DNA from 2 places in the Cyanobium sp. Aljojuca 7D2 genome. Region 1 is predicted to be linked to the other one. Evidence: predicted binding sites of a transcription regulator. Region 1 holds the regulator's gene; the other holds the start of a gene.
The links. The regulator NtcA, encoded in region 1, controls nitrogen genes in cyanobacteria. The targets are predictions, from matches to a motif close to GTANCNNNNGNTAC.
Positions count from the first base shown of each region.

Region 2: a site for NtcA is predicted at 5,199-5,212, ahead of KBY57_RS09870 (P-II family nitrogen regulator). Genes of this name have one in related genera too.

Region 1 is NZ_JAGQCX010000005.1:119,510-131,088, forward strand. It holds gene KBY57_RS07225 (3-isopropylmalate dehydratase small subunit) at 1-13, shown strand, start outside; gene KBY57_RS07230 (DUF3769 domain-containing protein) at 1-2,423, opposite strand, end outside; gene KBY57_RS07235 (photosystem II reaction center protein I) at 2,555-2,674, opposite strand; gene KBY57_RS07240 (alpha-mannosidase) at 2,789-5,692, shown strand; gene psbN (photosystem II reaction center protein PsbN) at 5,702-5,854, opposite strand; gene psbH (photosystem II reaction center phosphoprotein PsbH) at 5,988-6,188, shown strand; gene KBY57_RS07255 (TatA/E family twin arginine-targeting protein translocase) at 6,247-6,537, shown strand; gene pth (aminoacyl-tRNA hydrolase) at 6,544-7,179, shown strand; gene KBY57_RS07265 (DUF3146 family protein) at 7,184-7,441, shown strand; gene KBY57_RS07270 (resolvase) at 7,419-7,880, opposite strand; gene KBY57_RS07275 (DUF3084 domain-containing protein) at 7,877-9,094, opposite strand; gene ntcA (global nitrogen regulator NtcA) at 9,143-9,883, opposite strand; gene KBY57_RS07285 (cob(I)yrinic acid a,c-diamide adenosyltransferase) at 10,144-10,764, shown strand; gene dcd (dCTP deaminase) at 10,764-11,357, shown strand; gene thyX (FAD-dependent thymidylate synthase) at 11,354-11,579, opposite strand, start outside.
Region 2 is NZ_JAGQCX010000008.1:104,489-116,067, forward strand. It holds gene KBY57_RS09835 (allophycocyanin) at 1-405, shown strand, start outside; gene apcB (allophycocyanin subunit beta) at 454-942, shown strand; gene KBY57_RS09845 (phycobilisome linker polypeptide) at 978-1,178, shown strand; gene KBY57_RS09850 (FtsW/RodA/SpoVE family cell cycle protein) at 1,356-2,561, shown strand; gene KBY57_RS09855 (cytochrome c biogenesis protein CcdA) at 2,571-3,347, shown strand; gene KBY57_RS09860 (cytochrome c biogenesis protein ResB) at 3,344-4,654, shown strand; gene queF (preQ(1) synthase) at 4,664-5,089, opposite strand; gene KBY57_RS09870 (P-II family nitrogen regulator) at 5,305-5,643, shown strand; gene KBY57_RS09875 (TlyA family RNA methyltransferase) at 5,670-6,578, opposite strand; gene KBY57_RS09880 (hypothetical protein) at 6,664-6,903, shown strand; gene purB (adenylosuccinate lyase) at 6,987-8,282, shown strand; gene KBY57_RS09890 (YbhB/YbcL family Raf kinase inhibitor-like protein) at 8,317-8,700, opposite strand; gene KBY57_RS09895 (23S rRNA (pseudouridine(1915)-N(3))-methyltransferase RlmH) at 8,936-9,370, opposite strand; gene KBY57_RS09900 (DEAD/DEAH box helicase) at 9,393-11,579, opposite strand, start outside.

The DNA of each region.
Region 1 (11,579 bases):
CAACGGTTTCTAGGCCGGGGCACGAAGGGGGTACCGGTGCCCGTGAAATTGAAGTCGTTGAGCTTGACGCGGATGCCGCCGATGCCGTCGTAGGGGCTGTAATACACCCCGAGCTCGTAGGAGCGGCGCTGCAGCTTCACTTCCACATAGGAATAGGAAACATCGCCGTAGAACTCTGAGCCGTTGTCGATGTTGAAGGTGGCGCCGGCCTCGACCACGAAAGGTCCGTAGATCTGTTGGGCGGCTTGGAAACTGAGGGTGCGCAGGTCCACCGCTCGATCGAAGCCGAAGGGGCTGGCGCCGCCTAGGAAGGTGCCGGCGATCGAGGCGGAGAAGCGGGTGTAATCCAGGAAGGGCTTGTCAAACTGGCCGAGTGTGAGGCTGGGGCCGCCCCAGAGGGTGAGGGTGTTCTGGTTGGAGCCGTCGCTGTAACTGGCCAGGTAGCCACTGGCACCGAAGTCGATGCCTAGGCCGGGAACCACAGGGCTGGGGGCATAGTGGAGGCCCCGTTTCGGGTCGTCGCTGGCGTCGAGGGCGCTTCCCTGCCAGAGCTGCAAGGTGCTGCCGATCGCCAAATTGGCATAGCTGCGCCAAAGGGTATCCAGTGTGTTGGTCTGGTACAACTCGGCCTGGTAATTGCCTGATTGGGCTGCCCAGTTCAAGTTGACGGGGCCGAAAAACGGGGCCTTGGCTTGGCCTTGGTTTTTGTTCTGGCCTTGATCTAGGCCTTCGCCTTCGGTTGCTGCGCCTGGTTTTTGGCGATTGAAAACTGCCGTGCCGGCAAGATTGGCTCCGTAGGAATACACCACGGTCTGCAATCCCAGGCTGCCGTTATAGATGCGTTCGCGGTAGGCGCCAAACAGGGCAGCGCTGGCACTGTCATGGCCGGGAAGACTCAGGGGAGCGCTCAGACGCGTGGTGCTGCGGGTGCCGGAGCGGAAATTCTCAGGATCGAACGTGGACAGGCTGGCGTCGGCATCAAGGGAGACCCAGCCCATGGGCACGTTGAGGACGGCGAGCAGGCCGAACATGTCGCCGAAGGTCGCCCCCTGCTCGGCGGTGGGGCTGGCCAGGCTTTCACCCGGCAGCACAAAGCTGCTGGTGCGGCCCTCAAGGGCCCGTTGCACCATCAGTTGAGGTTGCAGTTGCAGGCTGCCGCGCCGACCCAGTTTGATCGGCTCCAGGTTGTAGCCGATGTAAAAGCCATCGCGGTCTTCTTTGTCGGTATCGAAGGCAAATCGCGCTTCCTCTTCGCCAATGGTGGTGTTGGTGATGGCCGGCAAGGAGACTTTGCCGTCGAGCAGGATCTGGGTGCTGCGGCTGCTGATGCGCGTGACACCCCGCTCATCCATCACGGCCACCACCTTGCGCGCCAGGGTCCAGGAGCCGGCCGGGGTGAAGGGATCATTGGTGAAGGCCATCGCCTCGGCTGTCCAGCGGTTGCCCCGAATTCGGATCTGGGAGCCCTGGAAGCGGATGCGGCTGACCGTGCCGCCTTTGTTGGAAGTCGGTCGGTAACCCTGGCCGTTGCGGTTGAGCGAATCGGTGGTGTCGATTACGGCCGCCAGGTCCACCTTGATGCTGGTGCTCCAGCTCTGCTGGAACCTCACGTTGGCCACGCGGGAATCGACCGCGGCGGGGCGATCCAGATCCAGAGCTGTCGGAGGCAGGGCGGCAGACGACGGGATTGGCTCAGGGTTGGGCGGCCCACCAGCATGGGGGGGGCCGAAAGCCACCGATTCCAGCGCCCGATTCAGGGGCAAAACCCGCTGGGAGAGTTCGCTGCCGGGGCAGCCGGCTGGGGCTGGCATGGTGGGCTGGCTGATGCGACCGGGCGGCAAGAGCCGCACCAGTGATCGGGCATTGGGGCTGGCACTCAGCGGCGGGCAGGCGAAGGCGGGACCTGGTGCTGTGGCGCCAGGGGCTGCTTTGGGGCTGTTGACATCCTGGGCGAGGGTGTCCTGGTCGATGACGCCATAGACATCCTCAATCTCGCCAGTGCCTTCCCAGTCGCTGTAGCGCAGACGGCTCGCCTGCAGGTATTGATCGCCTTTGGTGAGACGAATCTGGCCAGAGGCGTAGACGCTGCGGCTGCCTTCCGCCAGCTCCACCCGATCGGCCAGGAGGCGCCAGCCATTGAACCGGGCTTCAACGTTTCCGCTGGCCACGAACCGGCCGAGCTGCTGGTCGTAACCCTGCTGGTCGGCCCGAACCACCACGATGCCTGAGGCCTGCGTGGCTCGAGCGGTGGGCGCCGCGGGAATGGAGCGCTCGCCTGGGTCTCGGAGTTCTTCGGCCGCAAGGGTGGCCGGACTGAACAGGGCCGGCAGCAGAAGGGCTGGAAGGACTGCCGACGCCCGCTGCCAGCAGAACTGGCCAGGCCGGAACCCGGCCTTGAGGATGAGACGCAAAGTCCGGATCATCGAGCCCAGAACCGCTGGTGAAGCTGGCCGGCTTGGGGAGGTCGGGAACGCACGTCTGCCACTGTTCCCGCGCCAATCACCCGATGGCCGCGATCATCCCATAGGGATTTGATCGTCCGTCCGTTGCGGGGTCAGTCTTCGAGGTCCTTGCGGCTCGGGGTGCGGCTGGGGTCACTGGCCAGGAAGCCGAACACGAAGATCCCGATAAAGAAGAAGACGACCGAATAAACCGAGATCTTGAGGGCTAGCATGGTTCGGCCTTGGGGAACGGCGAGCGGGTGACAGGGAGTGACAGGCGCCTTGGTGGGCCTGGTCGACCCCGCGGCAGCGGGATCATCCTATGGGACTCGGCTTGCCATCCAACGATGCCTGAGGCCCCTGCACCAGGGCTGCCCCTGCGGATTGAAACGTTTCAGTCACGTTCGCCTCCGTCTCGTTCCCGTTGGGATCTGCAGCCACTTTGGAGCTGCCACCAGGCGGATGGCTCGCTGGGGCCTGCCCTGGATGACCCCTGGGGGGCGCGGCATCGGCCCGATTGGGCGGCCCGGAGGCTGGTGATCTGGCCTCGCGGCGGCCAGTGGCGGCAGCTGACCCTGGATCTGGCTTGCCCACAGGACTGGCGGCAGCTGCAGGCTCCGGCGCCGGTGGCCCAGGCGCGACTGGTGCTGCGCTGGTGGGCCGACCAGGTGGAGTTGCGGGTGAACGGCCAGCCCGTGCATGCCGGCGACCTGTTCGACACGGCCTGCCGTTGGCTGCTGCCCGAGAGCTGGTGGCAAGGAGAGGTGCTGCAGCTCGAGCTGCGGCTGCGCAGCCCCCGGCACGACGACGGCGCCCTGATCGAAAGCCGGCTGGAGCTCGAACCCCTGGATCCGGCTGATCCGGCGGCTCTGCTGGCCGAGACCAAGGCCGAGCTGGCCCAGATGCGGGCGGGGCAGCCGCTGGCGGGCAGTTTCCATGTGCTCGGCCATGCCCATCTGGATCTGGCCTGGCTGTGGCCGGTGGCCGACACCTGGCAGGCCGCCGAGCGCACGTTCGCCTCAGCCCTCGATCTGATCGAGCGCTTCGAGCACCTGCACTTCGGCCATTCCACTCCGGCCCTTTACGCCTGGCTGGAGCAGAACAGGCCGGCCCTGTTTACCCGGCTGCAGCAGGCGGTGGCCGCCGGCCACTTCGAGCCGATCAATGGCCCCTGGGTTGAGACCGACTGCGTGCTGATCAGCGGCGCCTCGCTGCTGCGCCAGTTCCAGCTGGGCCAGCACGACAGCGCTGCCAGGTTTCCTGGGCTGGAGCATCCGCTGGCCTGGCTGCCCGACAGCTTCGGGTTTGCGGCTGGCCTGCCTGCAGTTGCCCACAGCACCGGTGTGCGTTGGTTTTGCACCCACAAACTCTTCTGGAACGCCACCAATCCGTTCCCCCACCGGCTGTTTCGCTGGCGCAGCCGCTGCGGATCCGAGGTGCTGGCCCTGATGACCGCCCCGATCGGCACTGACGGGGATCCGGTGGCGATGGAGCGCTATCGGCTGGCCTGGGAGGGGGCGAGTGGCGTGGATCAGGCGCTTTGGTTGCCGGGGGTCGGCGATCACGGCGGTGGCCCCACGGCTGAAATGCTCGAGCAGCTGCAGCTCTGGCAGCAGCAACCGGAGGCCGCGCCGCAGTGCCACGGCAGCCTTCGCGCCTACCTGGCCGCGCTTGAGCCCTTGGCCCCCCGGCTGCCGGTGTGGCGCGATGAGCTCTATCTCGAGCTGCACCGCGGCTGCGCCACCTCGCGGCCAGACCAGAAGCGCCACAACCGCACCCTGGAGCGGCTACTGCGGGAGGGGGATCTGGCTCAGGCTCTGGCCGGCGCCTCAGGGGCCCTGGTTGAAGCGGAGCCTGCCGACTGGCGGCCGCTGCTGTTTCAGCAGTTCCACGACATCCTCCCCGGCACTTCGATTCCGGAGGTGTTTGAGCAGGCCGAGCCTCAGTGGCGCGCGGCCCGCCGCAATGCCTGCCGGCAGCGGGATCGCGCCCTGCACACCTGGCTGGGGGGCGGATCGGACTGGTGGGTCGCCCAGCTGCAGCCCCTGCCGGCCCGTGCCCGCACCCTGCGGATGCCGCCGGGCGCCTGGAACCACGGCGGCAGCGGCCTGCCGGCCCAGGCGGCCTGGGCTGGTGGCCAGTGGCTGCAGCTGCCCGCCCTGGCGGGGGTGGGGGCCCTGCCCCTGGAGCGCAGAGCGGCGCCCGCAGCTGCGGTAGAGGCGCCGGTGTGGGTGGAGGGCTGGCGCTGCGGCAATGGGCTGGTGAGCTTCGCGCTGGGCCCGGGGGGCCTGGAGCAGCTCTGGGATGGCGCGGGTCAGCCCCAGCTGGCGGGCCCCCTGGCCTGGCGCCGCTACGCCGATCGGGGCGAGTTCTGGGATGCCTGGGATATCGCCGCCAACTACCGCGACCATCCGCTGGCCTGGGCTTGGCAGGGCGAGCCGATCTGGCTGGAGCAGGGGCCGCTCTGCACCAGTTTTCTGTGGCGGGGCCGCTGTGGTGCCAGTGCGGTGCGGCTCGAGGGGCGGTTGCTGGCCAATACCCCCTGGCTGGAGCTGGTGCTGAGCGTCGATTGGCGCCAGCGCCATGAGCTGCTGCGTCTGGAGGTGCCCCTGGCCCAGCCCGCCCAGCGCTGGGCCGCCGACACGTCCGGCGGAGTGCTGGAGCGGCCCGCCCAGGCCGTGACTCCCCGGGAGCAGGCCCGCTGGGAGGTGCCGGCGATCAGTTGGCTGGCCTCGGTGGCGGCCGGCGGTGAGGGCTTGGCAGTGTTGCTCGACGGGCCCCAGGGTGTGTCGGCCAGCCCGGAGCAGCTGGGGATCTCGCTGCTGCGGGCTCCCACTTGGCCCGATCCCGGCGCCGACAATGGCTTTCAGCGCCTGCGGCTGGCCTTGCTGCCCTGCTCCTCGGGCTGGAGCCCCGCCCAGGTGCCCCAGCAGGCCGTGGACTTCCGCGAGCCCCTCTGGCTGCGTCCGGTGGTGGCCCAGGGCCGGCCCGGGCGGCGTCAGGCTTTCCCACCCCTGGGCGAGGGGCTGCTGCTGCTGGGCTGCCGGCCTTCGGGAGAGTGTGGGACGTTGGTGCTCACCGTGCAGAACTGTTCCCCTGCCCGCCGCCGTGTGGAGCTCGGCAGCGCCTGGCAGCTGGTGGAGCGCCTGGATGGCCTGGATCAACCGCTGTTGCGTGCCCAGGCGACTGGAGGGGATCCCTGGTTGCTGATGCCCTGGAGCCTGGGGTTCTGGCGGATTCGGCCAGCCTGAGATTGAGCCTCAGTCGTCGTGGTCGTCGAAGGGGTCGGTGAGTCCCTTGGAGGGCGGGCCGAATGCCTGGTACACCCCGAAGCCGGTCAGGGCGAGCAGCACTGCCAGCACGGCGAGGGCCACGGACAGGGCCGGAGAGCTGGTGGTGGCGGTGGGATCCATAGGGGGAGATCGGCGGGCCGGTGGGCGGGCAGGTGACGGGTTGCGTCACAACTGTCTTCGCCCCGGCGCGCTGAGGCACGCAGGCCCCTTACAGTAACGAGAGCGAATCCATGCCCGAGAGGCTGCAGAAGACATGGCCCAACGCACCCGCCTCGGAGACATCCTGCGCCCACTCAATTCGGAGTACGGCAAGGTTGTTCCCGGCTGGGGCACCACGCCCGTGATGGGCATCTTCATGGTGCTGTTCCTGGTGTTCCTGCTGGTGATCCTGCAGCTGTACAACAAGTCGCTCCTGCTTGAGGGCATCACCGTCAACTGGAATGGCCTCGGCTGAGCCGGCGCTGAGCCGGCGCTGAGCCGGCGCTGATCGCTCCGCCCCAACCCCTTCTCCCATGAACGTCTTCGGCATCGGCCTTCCCGAATTGGCGGTGATTGCTGCCATCGGGTTGCTGGTGTTTGGGCCGAAGCGTCTGCCAGAGCTGGGGAAAACCTTGGGGCGCACCCTCAAAGGGTTCCAGTCGGCTTCCTCGGAGTTCGAAAAGGAATTTCGCTCAGCCATCGCCACCCCTGATCTGGCATCCGCCGATCTACCTCCTGCCAGCGTCGAGCCGGCGCCAACGGCCCAGGTCCTTGATTCGACGTCCCAGCCTGATGGTCCGTCGGATGCGCGTCCGGCGGCCTGATTTGTCGTGAGCTCAGGTTTTCCGGAGTCTGCTGCGCCGTTGCAGCTCCTGGTGGGCTTGGGCAATCCTGGCTCCAAATACGCCGCAACGCGGCACAACGTTGGTTTTATGGCGTTGGAGCGACTCGCCGGTGCCGGGGGCGTCGCGTTTCGCCAGCAGCCCAAGTTGCATGGTCTGCTGGCGGAGGTGGGCCAGGGGGCGATGCGCCTGCGGCTGTTGATGCCCCAGACCTACATGAACGACAGCGGGCGCTCGATCCGGGCCGCCCTCGACTGGTTTGGTTTGGAGACCTCCCAGCTGCTGGTGGTGGTGGATGACATGGATCTGCCCCTCGGCAAGTTGCGCTTGCGGGCCTCTGGCAGTGCCGGCGGCCATAACGGCCTGCGCAGCACGATCAGCCATCTGGGCACCCAAGACTTCCCGCGTTTGCGCATCGGCATTGGCGCTCCGGGCCACGACCCGGCTGAACGCCGCGCCCGCACCGTGGGCCACGTGCTGGGGCGATTCAGCGCGGCCGAGCAGCCCCTGCTTGAGGCGGTGCTGGCCGAGGTGGAGGCCGGCATCGGCTTGATCCAGCGCCTCGGGCTGGAGCGAGCCGGTAACCGTCTCAACAGTTTCCAGCCGGAAGGCGCGGCAACCTGACGCCATGGCGCGCCTTCCCTCCACCACGGCCCAGCTGCGGGTGCTGCACCAGAGCTTCAGCCAGCGGGTGCTGGAGGGGGAGGTGAGCGCCGGTGGCTATCAGTGGAGGTTTCGTTGGGCCTTCGATCGCGGTGAGCTCAGCGTGGAGCCGTCGTTGGGCCGGGCCCTGATCCAGGACGCCCTGCTGCGCTATCTGCTCAAGGTGGATTACCAACTGGAGCCAGGAGGCGACTATGCCTTCACGGTGCGGGCTCGCTTCTGAGGCCCTGCAGGCAGCGGCGCACCTCCGGAGTGGGCCGCTGCAGCCGTAAGCCGCTGTGACGCTCCACCAACAGCTGGGCCACCACATCGTCGATGTCGCGGCGGGGCAGCCGCAGACCTGCCGGCAGCAGCCGCCACCAACCGCTGGCTGGATACAGCTCCCAGTAGCGATCGCGGGCGGCCAGGGTGCTGCCGTGCTCGTCGACCAGCTCCAGCTCCAGGGCCAGTGCGGCCAGCTGGCCGCGCCAGGTGCCACTGCTGGTGCCGTTGCCCACCACCACCCGGGTCAGCCCCTGGTGTTGCCAGGCCTGGAGCTGGGCCCGACTTGCCTCGGGGGGCAGGATCGCCGCCTCCAGAACGAGGGCTTGCGCTAGATCGGCCAGCACCAGGCCACATTTGCTGCGGCCGGGATCGAGCCCCGCGATCAAGCCCGCCGTCATGGCCGTCGGGGGCCTGGGCCATCGCCGGCCGGCGCGCCAGGTCGCAGCCAGCGCACGTCCACCGCAATCGGGTCGGGGGTGTCGGCATCGCGCACGACCAAGGCTTCCAGTTGCGCCACCTGGCCCGCTGGCCTTTCGCTCAGATCGCGGCCCAGTTGGCTCAAACGGGCCGCATCAAACTGCAGGCCCTCCGCAACGGTGCCCTGGCGTTGGGCCTTGGCATAGGCCGCCGCCAACAGCAGGTTGAGCCGGCGATTGATCGCTTCCAGGCTGCTGAGGTCGCCTTCGATGGTGGTGCTGGCCAACACCTCGCCGGCCTTGACGACAGCCCGGTTTGGGCGGAGGTCGGGGAAGGCGAGCACCTGGCGCTCACCCCGCAACACGTTGGCGGCCGACAGGATGCTCACCACCCAGCTGCCGGGTTTGGCCAGGAGGCCTTCCAATTTGGCGATGTCGCTCTTGGGCACCAGCAGGATTTGGCGGTCGACCGGTTGGCCAGGCAACACCCGCCGGAACGCGGTGAGGTTGGCTTGCTGCAGCAGGGCCGTGATCACGGAGCTTGCCTGCTCGGGCCGCTCCAGGGTCACCTTGGCGCTGGCCAAGGTCTGAGCGCTGGTGATCACCACATCGCCGCGGCGCAGGGCAATCAGGTTGCTCTCCAGATCCTTGAGTTCTTGGGCGCCTGCGGCAATGCGGCGGTGCACCTGGGCCAGTTCGGTTTCGGTGCGGCGGATGTCAGCGTCGCGGGCTTGCACCTCACGGCTGAGCCGGGTGCGTTCCACCTCCAGGCTGTTGCGTTGGGCAACCAGCGGAGCCAGTTCCTGACGCAGCTGATTGGCCCGGGCCTGGGCCTGTTCGAACCGCTGTTGCGCATCCCGTTTCCCCTGTTCGGCCCGGTTGAGCTCTTGCTGGCTGGTGGCCAGTTGGGCCTGACTGCTGGCCAGCTGGCGACGGCTGCTCTGCAGACGATCCTCCAGCCGATCGAGCTCGAACAGACCCGTGCGCAGGCGCTCACTGACCAGCAGCATCAGCCCCAGCGAGACCGCGCTGATCAGGCTGCCGGTGAGCACCGTGATCAACACCGCGGTGCGTCGGGGCCTCAGCTTGAACAGACTGAGGCGCGCCTTGCCAACCCGGCTGCCCAGCCGGTCACCAAGGGTGGAGAGCACTCCCCCCAGGGTCAGCAGCGCCAAGATCAGCAGCCAGCCGGTCACGTGCGTCTGCGAACGGGCCCCAGTATCCCTGCCCCTCAGCCGAAGCGCTCAGCTGAAGCGTTTGGCCAGGGCAATCGGGTCAAAGACGGTGATTTTCTTGCGGTCGATCTGCACCAGGCCGTCGTTGCGTAGATCCCCCAGTAGGCGGGTGATCGTGACGCGCGTGGAGCCGATGGCTTCGGCGATGGCCTGGTGGGACAGGCGCAGATCGATGGTGATGCCCTCGCTGCTGGGAACGCCGAAGTCGCGGCAGAGCACCAGCAGAAAGCTCACCAGCCGCGAGCTCATGTCCCGGTGGGTGAGGGTTTCGATCATCGTTTCGGTTTGCAGGATCCGTGAGGAGAGGCCCTGCAGCAGCAGCAGCCCGACGCTGGCGTCCTGCTCGATGGCGCGCCGCACCGAGGTGGCTGGAGCGGTCACCATCTCGACCCTGGTGAAGGCCACTGCGTGATAGAAGCGGTCTGAGCGCTGACCCGTGAGCAGGGACAGCACCCCAAACAGACTGTTTTCCCGCAGCAGGGCCACGGTGATTTCTTCGCCGGATTCGTAGACGCGCGAGAGCCGCACCGCGCCGCGGCGCAGCAGGTACACCCGTTCGGCTGGATCGCCGGGGAAAAAGATCGTTTTGCCCCGTTCGATCGTCTCGACGCTGCTGCCGGCCAGCCCGCGGATCACCTCCAGCAGGGTGGGACTGGCCTGGCCAGCGCTGCCCATGCCGGCCACCACCCCTGGGGCCCCGGTCGATGGGGTGGCGGCGGTACGGCTGAATCCGTGGGTGGCGCCAACCATCGTGGCTTAGGCAAGTGGCCGGACCCTAAGGATCACCCGGGGGTGCCCCTGTAGCAACGCACACGATTTGCCGTCGCCTTGCTGTTGCCCCTGGCTGGTTTTGGGCGCAGCAGTACGGATGTTTCCACCAGGGATGGTGTCATTCGCTTGTGGAACGGTCCGATCCCGCTACATTCAGGTCCTCGGGGGGCGCAGCCGCGACTCCCCTGGTGGGGTGTCGCGTCCCCGTTCGTCCTGCCCCTTGTCCTGACTCGGTGTCCATGACCGCCAGCTTGCCCGTCCCAGGTCTGACCTCCGGAACCGGAGCGGGTTTTCCTGGGGTCCAGCACGCTCCCCAGCGCCCGGGCCATCGCCCCCTGGCGGCGGTCTCTCCGGCTCCCGTGCTCCGTTTGGTGGCCCAGCAGGAGGGCCTGCTCCAGATCCACACGGCTCCGTTCCGGGGCAGTTTCGGTGCGGTGCTCAGCCAGGCCTTGCGCACCGCCGGGCTGGGCAGTCGGGTGCTGGTGAGCCAGTTTCTCAAGGGTGGCGTGGATCAGGGGCTGGAGAGCAGCCTTTGGCTTTGTGGCCGTCTGCAGTGGTTGCGGCCCGGGGTGCCCGCCTGCCTCTCGGAGCGGGCCGCCGACCAGGATCAGGAGTCGGTGGAGGCGGTGCGCCAGGTGTGGGCCTTCAGCCGTGAGCAGTTGCTCAGTGGCGCTGTGGATCTGATGGTGCTCGACGAGCTGGGTCTGGCGGTGGAGCTGGGCTACATCAACAAGGCCGACGTCGTGGCCACCCTCGATCGCCGGCCGGCCCATCTGGATGTCATCCTGACCGGTCCGGCCATGGCTTCTGAGCTGATGGCGATGGCCGACCAGGTCACCCAGCTGCGTCGAGGTCTCTAATGCTCAAGAACGATCGCTGGATTAACGAGCAGGCCGCTGCCGGAATGCTGCAGCCTTTCCAGTCGAGCCTGGTGCGTCACCTGGATCCCGACACCGCCAGCTCGCCGGTGCTCAGCTACGGCTGCTCGTCCTATGGCTACGACCTGCGGCTGTCGGCGAAGGAGTTTCTGATCTTCCGGCACGTGCCCGGCACAATCATGAACCCCAAGAGGTTCAATCCGGCCAACCTTGAGCCAGCGCCCCTGCATGAAGATGAAGATGGCGCCTATTTCATCCTGCCGGCCCATTCCTACGGGCTAGGGGTGGCGCTGGAGAAGATGAAGGTGCCACCCAATATCACCGTGATCTGTCTGGGCAAGAGCACCTATGCGCGGCTTGGCATCATTGTCAACACCACTCCTGCAGAGGCCAGCTGGGAAGGGCACCTCACCCTTGAGTTCAGCAACTCCTCCGGGGCTGATTGCCGGATTTACGCCAACGAAGGCATTTGCCAGTTGCTCTTCTTTGAGGGCGATCCCTGCGAAACCACTTATCAAGATCGGGCCGGCAAATACCAGCACCAGCCCGAGCGAGTCACCCTCGCCCGCATTTAAGGCGCCAGGCGAGCCTTATGCAGCCGGCTCTTCTCATACCAGTCGGCGAATTGGGGCGTCCAGGTTTGCAGATGGGGCCACATCAGGTCGCAGAGCTCGCGGATTTCCTGCTGCGCATCGAGCTTGGCCCGTAGGTCGAGGAAGTGCAGGAAGGCCCGCAGGGTGAAGCTCACCACGAAGTGCTGGCGGTAGTCGAAGGGCAGGATGCCGCGCGCGTGCTCC
Region 2 (11,579 bases), on a different contig from region 1:
TCCTTCGTGGGCGCTGGTCAACGTCGTCTTCGCGTGGCTCAGGTTCTTAGCGAGAGCCGCGAGCGCATCGTGAAAACCGCAGGCGGAGCCCTGTTCCAGCGGCGTCCCGACGTCATCTCCCCTGGCGGCAACGCCTACGGCGAGGAGATGACCGCTTCGTGCCTTCGCGACATGGACTACTACCTGCGCCTGGTGACCTACGGGATCATCGCCGGTGACGTGACGCCCATCGAAGAGATCGGCATCATCGGCGCCAAGGAGATGTATCGCTCCCTCGGCACTCCCCTGGACGCCATGGCTGAGTCCGTGCGGGAAATGAAGAACACCGCCATGGGCCTGCTCACCGGCTCTGACGCCGAAGAGGCTGGCTTCTACTTCGACTACGTCGTCGGCGCCCTCTCCTAAAGCAACACTGCCTCTCCGCACTCCGCCTCTTCGCACTCAGCAGGATTCATGCAAGACGCCATCACCAACGTCATCAACCAGGCCGACGTCCAGGGCCTATACCTCGACGGTTCGGCCATGGGCCGCCTGGAGCAGTACTTCGCCAGCGGTGAGCTGCGGGTTCGGGCTGCTGCCACCATCAGCGCCAACGGTTCAGCCATCATCAAAGAGGCCGTGGCCAAGTCGCTGCTGTATTCGGACATCACCCGTCCCGGCGGCAACATGTACACCACCCGTCGCTATGCGGCCTGCATCCGCGACCTCGACTACTACCTCCGCTATGCCACCTACGCCATGCTGGCGGGTGACACCTCGATCCTCGACGAGCGCGTACTCAACGGCCTCAAGGAGACCTACAACTCCCTGGGCGTGCCCATCGGCGCCACCGTGCAGTCGATCCAGGCCATGAAGGAAACCACGGCTGCCCTCGTGGGTCCGGATGCTGGCCGTGAAATGGGAGTGTATTTCGACTACATCTGCTCCGGCCTGGGCAACTGATCCCCTGCCAGCGGCACACCCCGAGGATCACCACCATGCGTCTGTTCAAGATCACGGCCTGCATCCCCTGCCCGGAGAAAAGCCGCACCCAGCGAGAGCTGCAGAACACCTATTTCACCAAATGGGTGCCCTATGACAGCTGGTTCGCTGAGCAACAGCGAATCATGAAGCAGGGAGGCAAGATCCTCAAGGTGGAACTGGCCACTGGCCGTCGCCAACAAAACGTCGGCAACTGAGTTCCGGCAAGCTTCGCCGGTCTGGCCACACAACTCCCACATGCCCGGCATTCGCTGGGCTTTTTTAGTGGGCACTTGGTGGGCACTGATTGGCTCGCAGGGCTCGACAACCACCACCCAAACACGGCTCAATAGGGCCTCAGGATGGTGCCGCTCCGGCACTCCTTACTCCTTGCCTTGGCCCGAACCGCACCCCACACCACCAGCAGCGACTCCTCCCTCAGCCGCAGCAGCGGTGGAGGCCTGTTGCCCCTGCCCTGGGACCAGTGGCCCGCAGAAGCGCGGCTGCTGCTGGGCATGGTGGCGCTCTGGAGCGTGATCGGATTGCTGGTGCTCACCTCAGCGAGCTGGTGGGTGGCGGAACGGGAAATGGGCGATGGAGCCTTCTATCTCAAGCGCCAGCTCATCTGGATGGTGGCCAGCTGGGGCCTGCTCTGGCTCGGCCTGCGCACCAGCCTGCGGCGCTGGCTGCACCTCGCCCCCCTGGGGCTCTGGGTTGGCATCGTGATGATTGCAGCCACCCTGGTGGTCGGCAGCACCGTCAATGGAGCGAGCCGCTGGCTGGTGGTCGGTCCAGTCCAGCTGCAACCGTCGGAATTGGTGAAGCCCTTCCTGGTGCTGCAGGGGGCGGCTCTGTTTGCCCACTGGAAGCGCATCGGCGGCGATCAGAAGCTGCTGTGGCTTGGGGTGTTCGGGGCGCTGATTTTGCTGATCCTCAAGCAGCCCAACCTCAGCACCGCCGCCCTTTCCGGCCTGCTGCTCTGGCTGATGGCGCTGGCCAGCGGCCTCTCCCTACCCCTGCTGCTGGGGGCCGCCGGAGCCGGGGGTCTCCTGGGCAGTGCCAGCATCCTGGTGAACGAGTACCAGCGCCTGCGGGTGGTGTCGTTTCTCGATCCCTGGCGCGATGCCCAGGGCGACGGCTACCAGTTGGTGCAGAGCCTGATGGCCATCGGCTCTGGCGGCGTTCTGGGGGAGGGTTTTGGCCTATCCACCCAGAAACTGCAGTACCTGCCTATTCAGAGCACTGATTTCATCTTCGCCGTGTTTGCCGAGGAATTTGGCTTTGTGGGATCGGCGGTGCTGCTGCTGTTTCTGCTGCTGTTTGGTTTTGTGGGCCTGCGGGTAGCCCTGAGTTGCCGCAGCAACCAGCAACGCCTGATCGCCATCGGCTGCACCACCCTGCTGGTGGGCCAGTCGATCCTCAACATCGCCGTGGCCAGTGGCGCCATGCCAACCACCGGCCTGCCCTTACCGCTGATCAGCTACGGCGGCAACTCGCTGATGGCCAGCCTGCTGGTGTGCGGCCTGCTGATCCGCTGCTCCTTGGAAGCCGGCGGCCTCGCCCCCACCCCTCGCCGCCGGCGCACCGCAGCCGCCCGATAGGCTGAGCCCATGATCAGCCTTGGGCCCCAACTGGCCGACTGGGCCCGCACCAGCGAGGCGCTGCTGCAGCAATCCCTGGCCAGCCCCTCACCCGGCACCGTGGCTGTGGTGTTTGCGGGCGGGCTGCTCACCAGCCTGGGCCCCTGCTCGCTGTCGCTGTTGCCAGTCACCCTGGCCTACCTGGCCGGCTTCAGCAGCGCAACGGCCAGTGGCGCAATGAACACTGGCGCATCAGCCAGCCAGGATGCGCTGCCGCGCCAAACCCCCTGGCTGCGCAGCCTCAGCTTTGCCGGCGGGATTGTGGCGGCCCTGGTGCTGCTGGGCTTGGTGAGTGGGCTGCTGGGTCGCATCTACGGCCAGATTCCCGGCCTCATTCCCACTGTGGTGGCGGTGCTGGCCCTGCTGATGGGGCTCAACCTGCTGGGGCTGCTGAAGGTGCCCCTGCCCGCCGGCCCTGATCCGGAGGTGTGGCGTCGCCGCGTGCCGGCGCCACTGGCGCCGATGGCTGCGGGCCTGGCCTTCGGGCTAGCGGCCACCCCCTGCACCACGCCGGTGTTGGCGGTGCTGCTGGCCTGGATGGCCCAAAACGGCAAACCCCTGGTGGGGATGCTGCTGCTGACCAGCTTCGGGGCGGGCCAGGTGGTGCCGTTGCTGCTGGCGGGCACCGCGGCCGCCAGCTTGCCGCATCTGCTCAGCCTGCGCCGGGTGGGTCAATGGGTGCCGCCGATCAGTGGCGTGGTGCTGGTCACCACCGGTGCCCTCACCCTGGTGGCCAACTGGCGATGACCAGCTCCATCAGAGGCTTCACCCGGGTGCTGGGCTGGATCTCCGATCTGCGCCTGGCGATTGTGCTGCTGCTGGTGATTGCCGTCGCCAGCGGAGTTGGCACGGCCATCCCGCAGCAGGAAACCGCCGAGTTTTATCACCGGCTTTACGACCCCCAACCCTGGCTGGGCCTGCTGGGCGGCGATGGGGTGATGGCGCTGCAGCTCGACCATGTCTATTCCAGCGGCTGGTTTCTGGGGCTGCTGGCCTGGCTGGCCCTGTCACTGCTGCTCTGCAGTTGGCGGCGCCAGTGGCCCGCCCTGCAGGCCGCCCTGCGCTGGATCGACTACCGCTCCCCGCGCCAGCTCAGCAAATTGAGCGTGGCCGAAACCCTGGCCACCCCAAACCCCAACTCCAGCCTGGACACCCTGGCCCAATTGCTGCAGCGTCAGGGTTGGCAGATCCAGCTTCAGGACGGGCGCCTGGCGGCCCGCAAGGGGGTGCTGGGCCGGGTGGGCCCCATGCTCGTGCATGCCGGCATGGTGGTGTTGATGCTGGGTGCCGCCTGGGGGGCCGTGGGCGGTCAGCGAGCCGAGCAATACCTGGCTCCCGGCCGCAGCCTCGAGCTGATGGACAGCCGCGGCAGCAGCCGTCTCACCCTGGCCCTCGACCGCTTTGCCATCCAACGGGATCCCGCCGGCCGACCGGAGCAGTTCACATCCCAGCTGCGCATCCTCGAGGGCGATGGCAGCGAAGGCAGCCTGCTGAAGCAGGCGCAAATCAGCGTCAACCATCCGCTGCGCTTCGAGGGGGTGACCCTCTATCAGGCCGACTGGGCCCTGGCGGCGATCACGGTGCAACTGGGCAAGAGTCCGCTGCTGCAACTGCCGCTGCAGAGCTTTCCCCAGCTGGGCGAGCAGGTGTGGGGGCTGGTGCTGCCAACCCGGCCCGATGGCAGCGAGCCGGTGCTGCTCAGCCTGAGCAGCGAGCAGGGGCCGGTGGATGTGTACGGCGCCGATGGCAGCTTGCTCAGCCAGATCGCCCCCGGTGGTGAGCCCGTGGAGGTGAAGGGTCTGCCGATCCGGGTGGAGAGCGTGCTGCCCGCCAGCGGCATCCTGCTGAAGCGGGATCCGGGCGTGCCCCTGGTGTATGCCGGCTTTGCCATCGCCCTGGCCGGTGGAGGCCTCAGCCTGCTGGCCACCCGTCAGCTCTGGGCGATCGCCGAGGAGCAACCCGGCCAGCAGGGCCAGTTGCACGTGGCCGGGCTGTGCAACCGCAACCTCACCGGCTTTGCCGCCGAACTACCCCAGCTCCTGAGCCAGCTCTGAGGTGGCCCGTCAGCAGGGCAGCCGCGTGCCGTGGCTGACCCGCACCACGGTGTGCACATTGCCGCGGGGATGGAAGTCGGCCTCCAGCTGCATCCACTGGGGATCAGTGGCGGCCACCAGGTCGTCGAGAATGCGGTTGGCCACCTCCTCATGGGAGATGGAGCGGTCGCGGTAGCTGTTCACGTAGAGCTTGATCGCCTTGAGCTCCACCACCCGGGGGCCGGGCTGGTACAGCAGGCGCAGCACGGCGAAGTCGGGGTAGCCCGAAAACGGGCACTTGCAGGTGAACTCGGGCAGCTCGATCGAAATCTCGTAAGGCCGTCCGGGCCGGGGATTGTCGAAGCAGATCAGCTCCGCCTCGGCGATGGCCCGCTCGCCGTAGAGCGGCGTTTGGGTGCGATCAGAGCTGGCGGGAGCTGCGGAGCTGAAGGACATGGAAAGGGGAAACGGCCCGGCCAGCGGCAGAGCGTGAATGGCAATCCTAGAAAGTGCCTGGAACCCACGCCGGCGCCCCGCCCCGCCCCCCAATGCCAGCGCCCCGCCGGTAACAATCGCTACGACGACCCCCGCAAAGCTCGGGCCTAATAGGGCCATTCCCTCCCACCGGCAGGGATTTCCTGAGAGACTTCTATTCAGCCCGAGCTGTTCCCATGAAAAAAGTTGAGGCCATCATTCGTCCCTTCAAGCTCGAGGACGTCAAGATCGCGCTGGTGAACGCGGGGATCGTGGGCATGACCGTGAGCGAGGTGCGCGGATTTGGCCGTCAGAAGGGCCAGGTGGAGCGCTACCGCGGCTCGGAATTCACCGTGGAGTTCCTGCAGAAGCTGAAACTGGAGATCGTCGTCGACGACGACAAAGTCGACACCGTGGTTTCAGCGGTTCAGGACGCGGCTCGTACCGGCGAAATCGGCGACGGCAAGATCTTCGTCAGCACGATCGACTCGGTGATCCGCATCCGCACCGGCGACCGCGACAGCGGCGCCATCTGAGCTGAGCTTGTCGGCACCAGCGCCGTTCAGCCATCCCCTCGAGCCCTGGCGGTCAGCGTGCTGGCCACCAGGGCTTTGATCTGAGCAGGGCCCACGGTCGCCGTGGCTGGCGGAGCGGGGGTTGCCTGTTCGGGGTTTGCCTGTTCGAGTTCTGCAGTTTGTGCAACATCGTGTTGAACAACGCCCAAACGCCGTAACCACAACAGGTATTCGTGGTTGCCGGCCGGCCCAGTGATCGGCGACGCCACCAGGCCGCAAGCCGCAAGCCCCAACGCCCCGGCCGCCGCAATCACCCCCGAAATCGCATCGCAGTGGGCGTCGGGATCGCGCACGACCCCGCCCTTACCGACTCGGCTCTTGCCCACCTCGAACTGGGGCTTGACCAGCAGCACCAGATCCACAGGGACCTCGCTCTGCAGCAATCCCAGCAGGGCCGGCAACACCAGGGCCAGGGAGATGAACGACACATCGGCCACCGCCAGGTCGGGCAAAGGGTCCTCCGGGTCGTAGAGGTCTGCGGGGCTGAGGTGGCGCAGGTTGGTGCGCTCGCGCAGCACCACCCGGGGATCGCTGCGCAGGCTCCAGGCGGTTTGGCCGTAGCCCACATCAATGCCATAGACGCGCGCGGCCCCGTGCTGGAGCAGGCAGTCGCTGAAGCCACCGGTGGAAATGCCGCCATCGAGGCAAACGCGGCCCTCCACCTCCAGCGGAAAGCACGCCAGCGCCTCGAGCAGCTTCTCGCCGCCGCGGGAGACGAAGCGGGGCGGCTGCTGCACCAGCAGCTCCGCCTCCGGCAGCACCTCCGTGCCCGGCTTGTCGAGCACACGATCGCCCAGCCGCACCCTCCCGGCCCGAATCAGCTGCTGGGCCTGCTGACGGCTGGCGGCCAAGCCGCGGGCCACCAGCTCCAGATCCAGGCGTTGTTTGCGGGCCATGGCACTCGCGCTTTTGTGATCAAACCACAACGCAAACGAAACACATTCCAAGCAAGCCGGCCTGCGCCTCAAAACCCAGCGGAGGATGGCCTCCAACTTCGAGGCGGCACCGATGGCCACCCTGATCCGCCGCGCCAGACCAGCCAACAACGTGGTGGAGCTGCTCTTCCCCGGCAGCTTCGTCAAACTGCGCAACCAACCGCCCGATTTACCTCCCTTTCAACTCATTCATTGCCGCGGTGGCCGCTGCTGGGTGCGCCAGCAGGCCTGGGGACATCAGGTGCACTGGGAAGTGGAGCACCGGCGCCTGACTGCGGCAGCCTGACTGCGGTGGCCTGAGAACCGCGGCCTAACCAGTCCCCAGGGGACGCACCCATACATTGGTCTGGACGTGAGCCAAACGCGGCCTTGATCGAGCGTTACACCCTGCCCGAAATGGGCAACCTCTGGAGCGAGGAAGCCAAGTTCCAGAGCTGGCTGGATGTGGAGATCGCCGCCACCGAAGCCAACTGCGAGCTGGGTCGGGTGCCCGCCGAGGCCGTGGCCACGATCAAGGAGAAGGCCAGCTTCAGCGTGGAGCGCATCCTCGAGATCGAAGCCGAGGTGCGCCACGACGTGATCGCCTTTCTCACCAACGTGAACGAGCACGTGGGTGACGCCGGGCGCCACATCCACGTGGGCATGACCAGCTCCGATGTGCTCGACACGGGCCTGGCACTGCAACTGAAGGCCTCGGTGCAGCTGCTGCGCACCGAGCTTGACGCTCTCGCAGACGCCCTCAGGGCTTTAGCCCGCGCCCACAAGGGCACGGTGATGATCGGCCGCTCCCACGCCATCCACGGCGAGCCGATCACCTTCGGCTTCAAGGTGGCGGGCTGGCTGGCGGAGGTGGAGCGCAACCAGGAGCGCCTTGAGCGCCTGGAGCGGGTGGTGAGCGTGGGCCAGATCAGCGGTGCCATGGGCACCTACGCCAACACCGACCCCCAGGTGGAGGCAATCGCCTGCGCCAAGCTCGGCCTCGAGCCGGATACGGCCAGCACCCAGGTGATCTCCAGGGATCGCCACGCTGAATACGTGCAAACGCTCGCCCTAGTGGGCGCCGCCCTGGAGCGCTTCTCCACCGAGATCCGCAACCTGCAGCGCACCGATGTGCTCGAGGTGGAAGAGAACTTCGCCAAGGGACAGAAGGGCAGCTCGGCCATGCCCCACAAGCGCAACCCGATCCGCAGCGAGCGCATCAGCGGCCTGGCGCGGGTGCTGCGCAGCTACGTGGTGGCGGCCCTGGAAAACTGCGCCCTCTGGCACGAACGCGACATCAGCCACAGCTCCGTGGAGCGCATGATGCTGCCTGACTGCTCGGCGACGCTCCACTTCATGCTGCGGGAGATGACCGACGTGGTGAAGGGTCTGGGGGTCTACCCCGAGAACATGGCCCGCAACATGAATGTGTATGGCGGCGTGGTGTTCAGCCAGCGGGTGCTGCTGGCCTTGGTGGAGAGCGGCATCAACCGCGAAGACGCCTACCGGATCGTGCAGCGCAACGCCCACACCGCCTGGAACAACGAGGGGGGCAACTTCCGCGCCAACCTCGAGGCCGACGGTGAGGTGACCAGCCGCCTCAGCCCCGAGCAGCTGGCCGACTGCTTCTCCACCGACCTGCACCAGGAGAACCTGGGCGTGATCTGGGAGCGGCTGGGGGTTTGAGCGTCTCGGCGCTGTGCGCCATAACGGCGCAGCACTAGCGGCTGTAGAGCCCCGTGAGCTGGGCCGTGGCCAGCTGATGGCCGTCCATGGCCTGCTGGAGCTGCGCCACCGTGATGCCAGGCTCCAGATCCAGGCTGGTGTCGAGAGCAAACAGGCTGAAGATGTAGCGATGGGTCTGCCCCAGTGGCGGCTCCGGCCCCTGGTAGCCGATGCGATGGAAGTCGGCGACGCCCCAACAGGCACCGTGGCAGGCGCCGCTGGGAAGCTGGGGTGCCCGATCCAGGCCGGCCGGAAGGCCCTGGTGCTCCGCCGGGAGGTTGAACAGCACCCACTGCACCCAGGTGCCCCCTGGCGCATCGGGATCCTCCAGAACCAGCGCAAAGCTGACGGTGGAGCTCGGTGCTCCGTGCCAGCGCAGCGGCGGGGGAGAGGTTCAGGCCATCGGCACAGTGGATCGAAGGAAGCCTGCCCCCATCGGCAAACCCTGGAGAGATGAGCTGGAAGGAGCCATTGCTGCTCGACATCGTTCGGTCTCGGCCTCCACAGCCTGAGCCCGTGCCAGCCAATCCCGAACCGTTGCCGCGCCTTCTCCCTGGGATCGCCGCAGGGTCGCCACGCATCCGCAGCCTGACGATCACGACAGAGCGGCGCAACTAAGCCTTGTGATAAGGGCCACCCTGGAGGATGGACGTGGCGCGATAGAGCTGCTCCAGCAGCAGCAGGCGGGCCAGCTCGTGGGGGAATGTCATCGGCGAGAGGCTGAGGCGCCAGCTGGCTCTGGCCTTGAGCCAGGGCTCCAGCCCATCGGCGCCGCCGATCACGAAGGCGAGGCGATCCGAGCCTGAATCGCGCAGCTGCTCGGCGAAGCTGAGCGAATCGACGCTGCGGCCCTCTTCGGTGAGCACCACCAGCCGTTCATCGGCTTGGAGGGCCGCCGTGATCGCCTCAGCTTCCTTCGCCATCGTGGAGTCCTTGAGCTCCGTGATCACCAGTCCTGGCAGGCGCTTGCGGTAGAGAGCGACCCCCTCCTGCACCCAGCCCTTGCGCACCTTGCCGACGGCGATGATGCGGATGCGGGCGGGGTTGATCATGGATTCGTGCCCAGCAACCTCAGGGCTGGGGGCGTTCGGTGGCCGGATCCAACTGGCCATTGCCGCTGGCCAGTAAGTCCTCGATCTCGCACACCGGGAAGCGGTTGATCGCCTTCAGGGCGGCGCGGGCTTTGGTGCGCAGCTGCTCGCTGATCGCTTCGCAGTAGGGCACCTGGGCCAGCAGGTCCACCGTGCGGCGCAGGATCCGCACCACATCGCCTTCGTCGAGGGAGGTGTTGGCGATCACATCGCTCCAGCTGGCCCCCTTAGCCCAGGCGTGCACCAGGCCGGTGAGCTCGGGCTCCCACCACAGCGGGAAGGTCACCTTGGCGCGCTCCTGCTGGCGCTCCAGCTCCCGGCGCAGGCCGCGCAGATCGTGCAGGGCCTCCTCGGCAGCTGGTGGCGGCGGGAAGCCGCACCAGAGATCGGGCCGGTTGACCTCGGTAGAGATCGCCTCAAACACCGCCGCCAGCTGGGGCGGATCGAGCTCATCGAGGTGGCCACTCATCAAGGCCAGCCCCAGCCACAGCTCGTTGTCGCCGCGCAGGGCCGCCACGGTGCGGCCCACCTCGGTGGGCTCGAGCCCATCGGCCCCCGCCAGGGCCCCGAAGAAGCGCAGCACCTCGATCAGGGCCAGGAAGGTGTCCCAGTGGCGGTTGGAGCGGAAGTGCAGCAGCCGCTGGCGCTCGTCGATCTCCAGCTGCAGCTCCTCCATGCGCCGGCGATGCTTCTTGAGCTGGCGGCGGTCACCCCAACGGTGGGCCGGATGCAGCTCCAGCTGCTCCTCCAGGTCGTGCACCAGCTGGGCGTGGGCCTGCACCTCGCCCGCCAGGTCGTACTGGGGGGTGACCATGTCGTGGCGGCTGGCCATGTGAGCCACCGCCAGGGCCAGGCCGCCGCTGGCCTGGTCGCCGTGGCGCAACTCGCCGGCATGGCGCAGCTCGGGCGCCTCCACCTGACCCACCTGCAGGCAGCTGAGCTCAGCATGCAGGGCCACCACGGCGCCGCAGGGCAGCAGCAGCCACACGTTGTCGTCGGTGAGGCAGAGCAGCAGGGGGAACTGGCCCGGCCCCTTGACCTTCTCGACGATGACCGCCGGCGTCACCCGGCCGCGCAGCTGGGGGGCCTTAAGGCTCACCAGGGTGCCTTCGCTAGCGAACTGCAGGGCCAGGGTGAGCTCATGGGCGAGGGTTTCCTCGGCCTGCTGCTGCAGGATCCGCAGGATGCGGCGCTCCTCGCGCAGGTGCCCCCGCTGTTTCTCGTAGTCCTCGAAGTCGTCCCAGGGCACCTCGCCCGAGCCATCTTCCAGGCCTTCCAGCTGCTGCATCAGCTGGGCGATCCGGGCTTCGTCTTCGGCCAGATCCAAAGTGGCCAAATAGCGGCCGAAGCTGCGCTCCACCAGCTCCTTGGCCTTGGCCAGGTCGTAGCGCTGCAGCAGGTTGAGCACCATGCCGTAGCTGGGGGTGAACTGGCTCACCAGCGGATCAGCAGGCGCCGTGGCCAGCTGGCCCGCCTCCCGCACCCCCTCGAAGCGGCTCTGCACCGTCACCACGTAGCCCTGGGAATCGAGCCCCCTGCGGCCAGCCCGGCCGGCCATCTGCAGGAATTCACTGCCCATCAGTGCCCGGTGGCCCCGCTCGGTGCGCTTGGACAGCGCCGAGATCACCGTGGTGCGGGCCGGCATGTTAATGCCGGCGGCCAGGGTTTCGGTGGCGAACACCACCTTGATCAAGCCCTGCTGGAACAGCTCCTCGATCAATTCCTTCCACGCCGGCAGCACGCCGGCGTGGTGGGCGGCGATGCCCCGCAGCAGCGCCTCGGCGTGGCCGCCCTCCCGCACCGCCTCGGGGGTGGCCGCCACAAAGACGTCGAGCCGGGCCTTGATGCGTGCCTGCTCCGCCGGGGTCACCAGATTGGCCTTACCCAGCTCCTTGACCCCCTTGTCGCAGCCGCGGCGGCTGAAGATGAAATAGATGGCGGGCAGCATCTCGCGCTCGGCCATCTGGGCCACCACAAAGCCAAGCGGCGGCGCCTCGGGCTGGGGCGGCTTGGGCGTTTTCGGGCCCTTGCGGTGGCTGCCCTTGGGGGCCCGCCACACCTTGCAGTTGGGATGGAGCCCGGTGCCCTCCTCGTTGAGCAGGGGGTGCAGGCCCTTGGCACTGCAGAAGCTGAACGCGAGCGGCACCGGCCGGTGGTCGCTGAACAC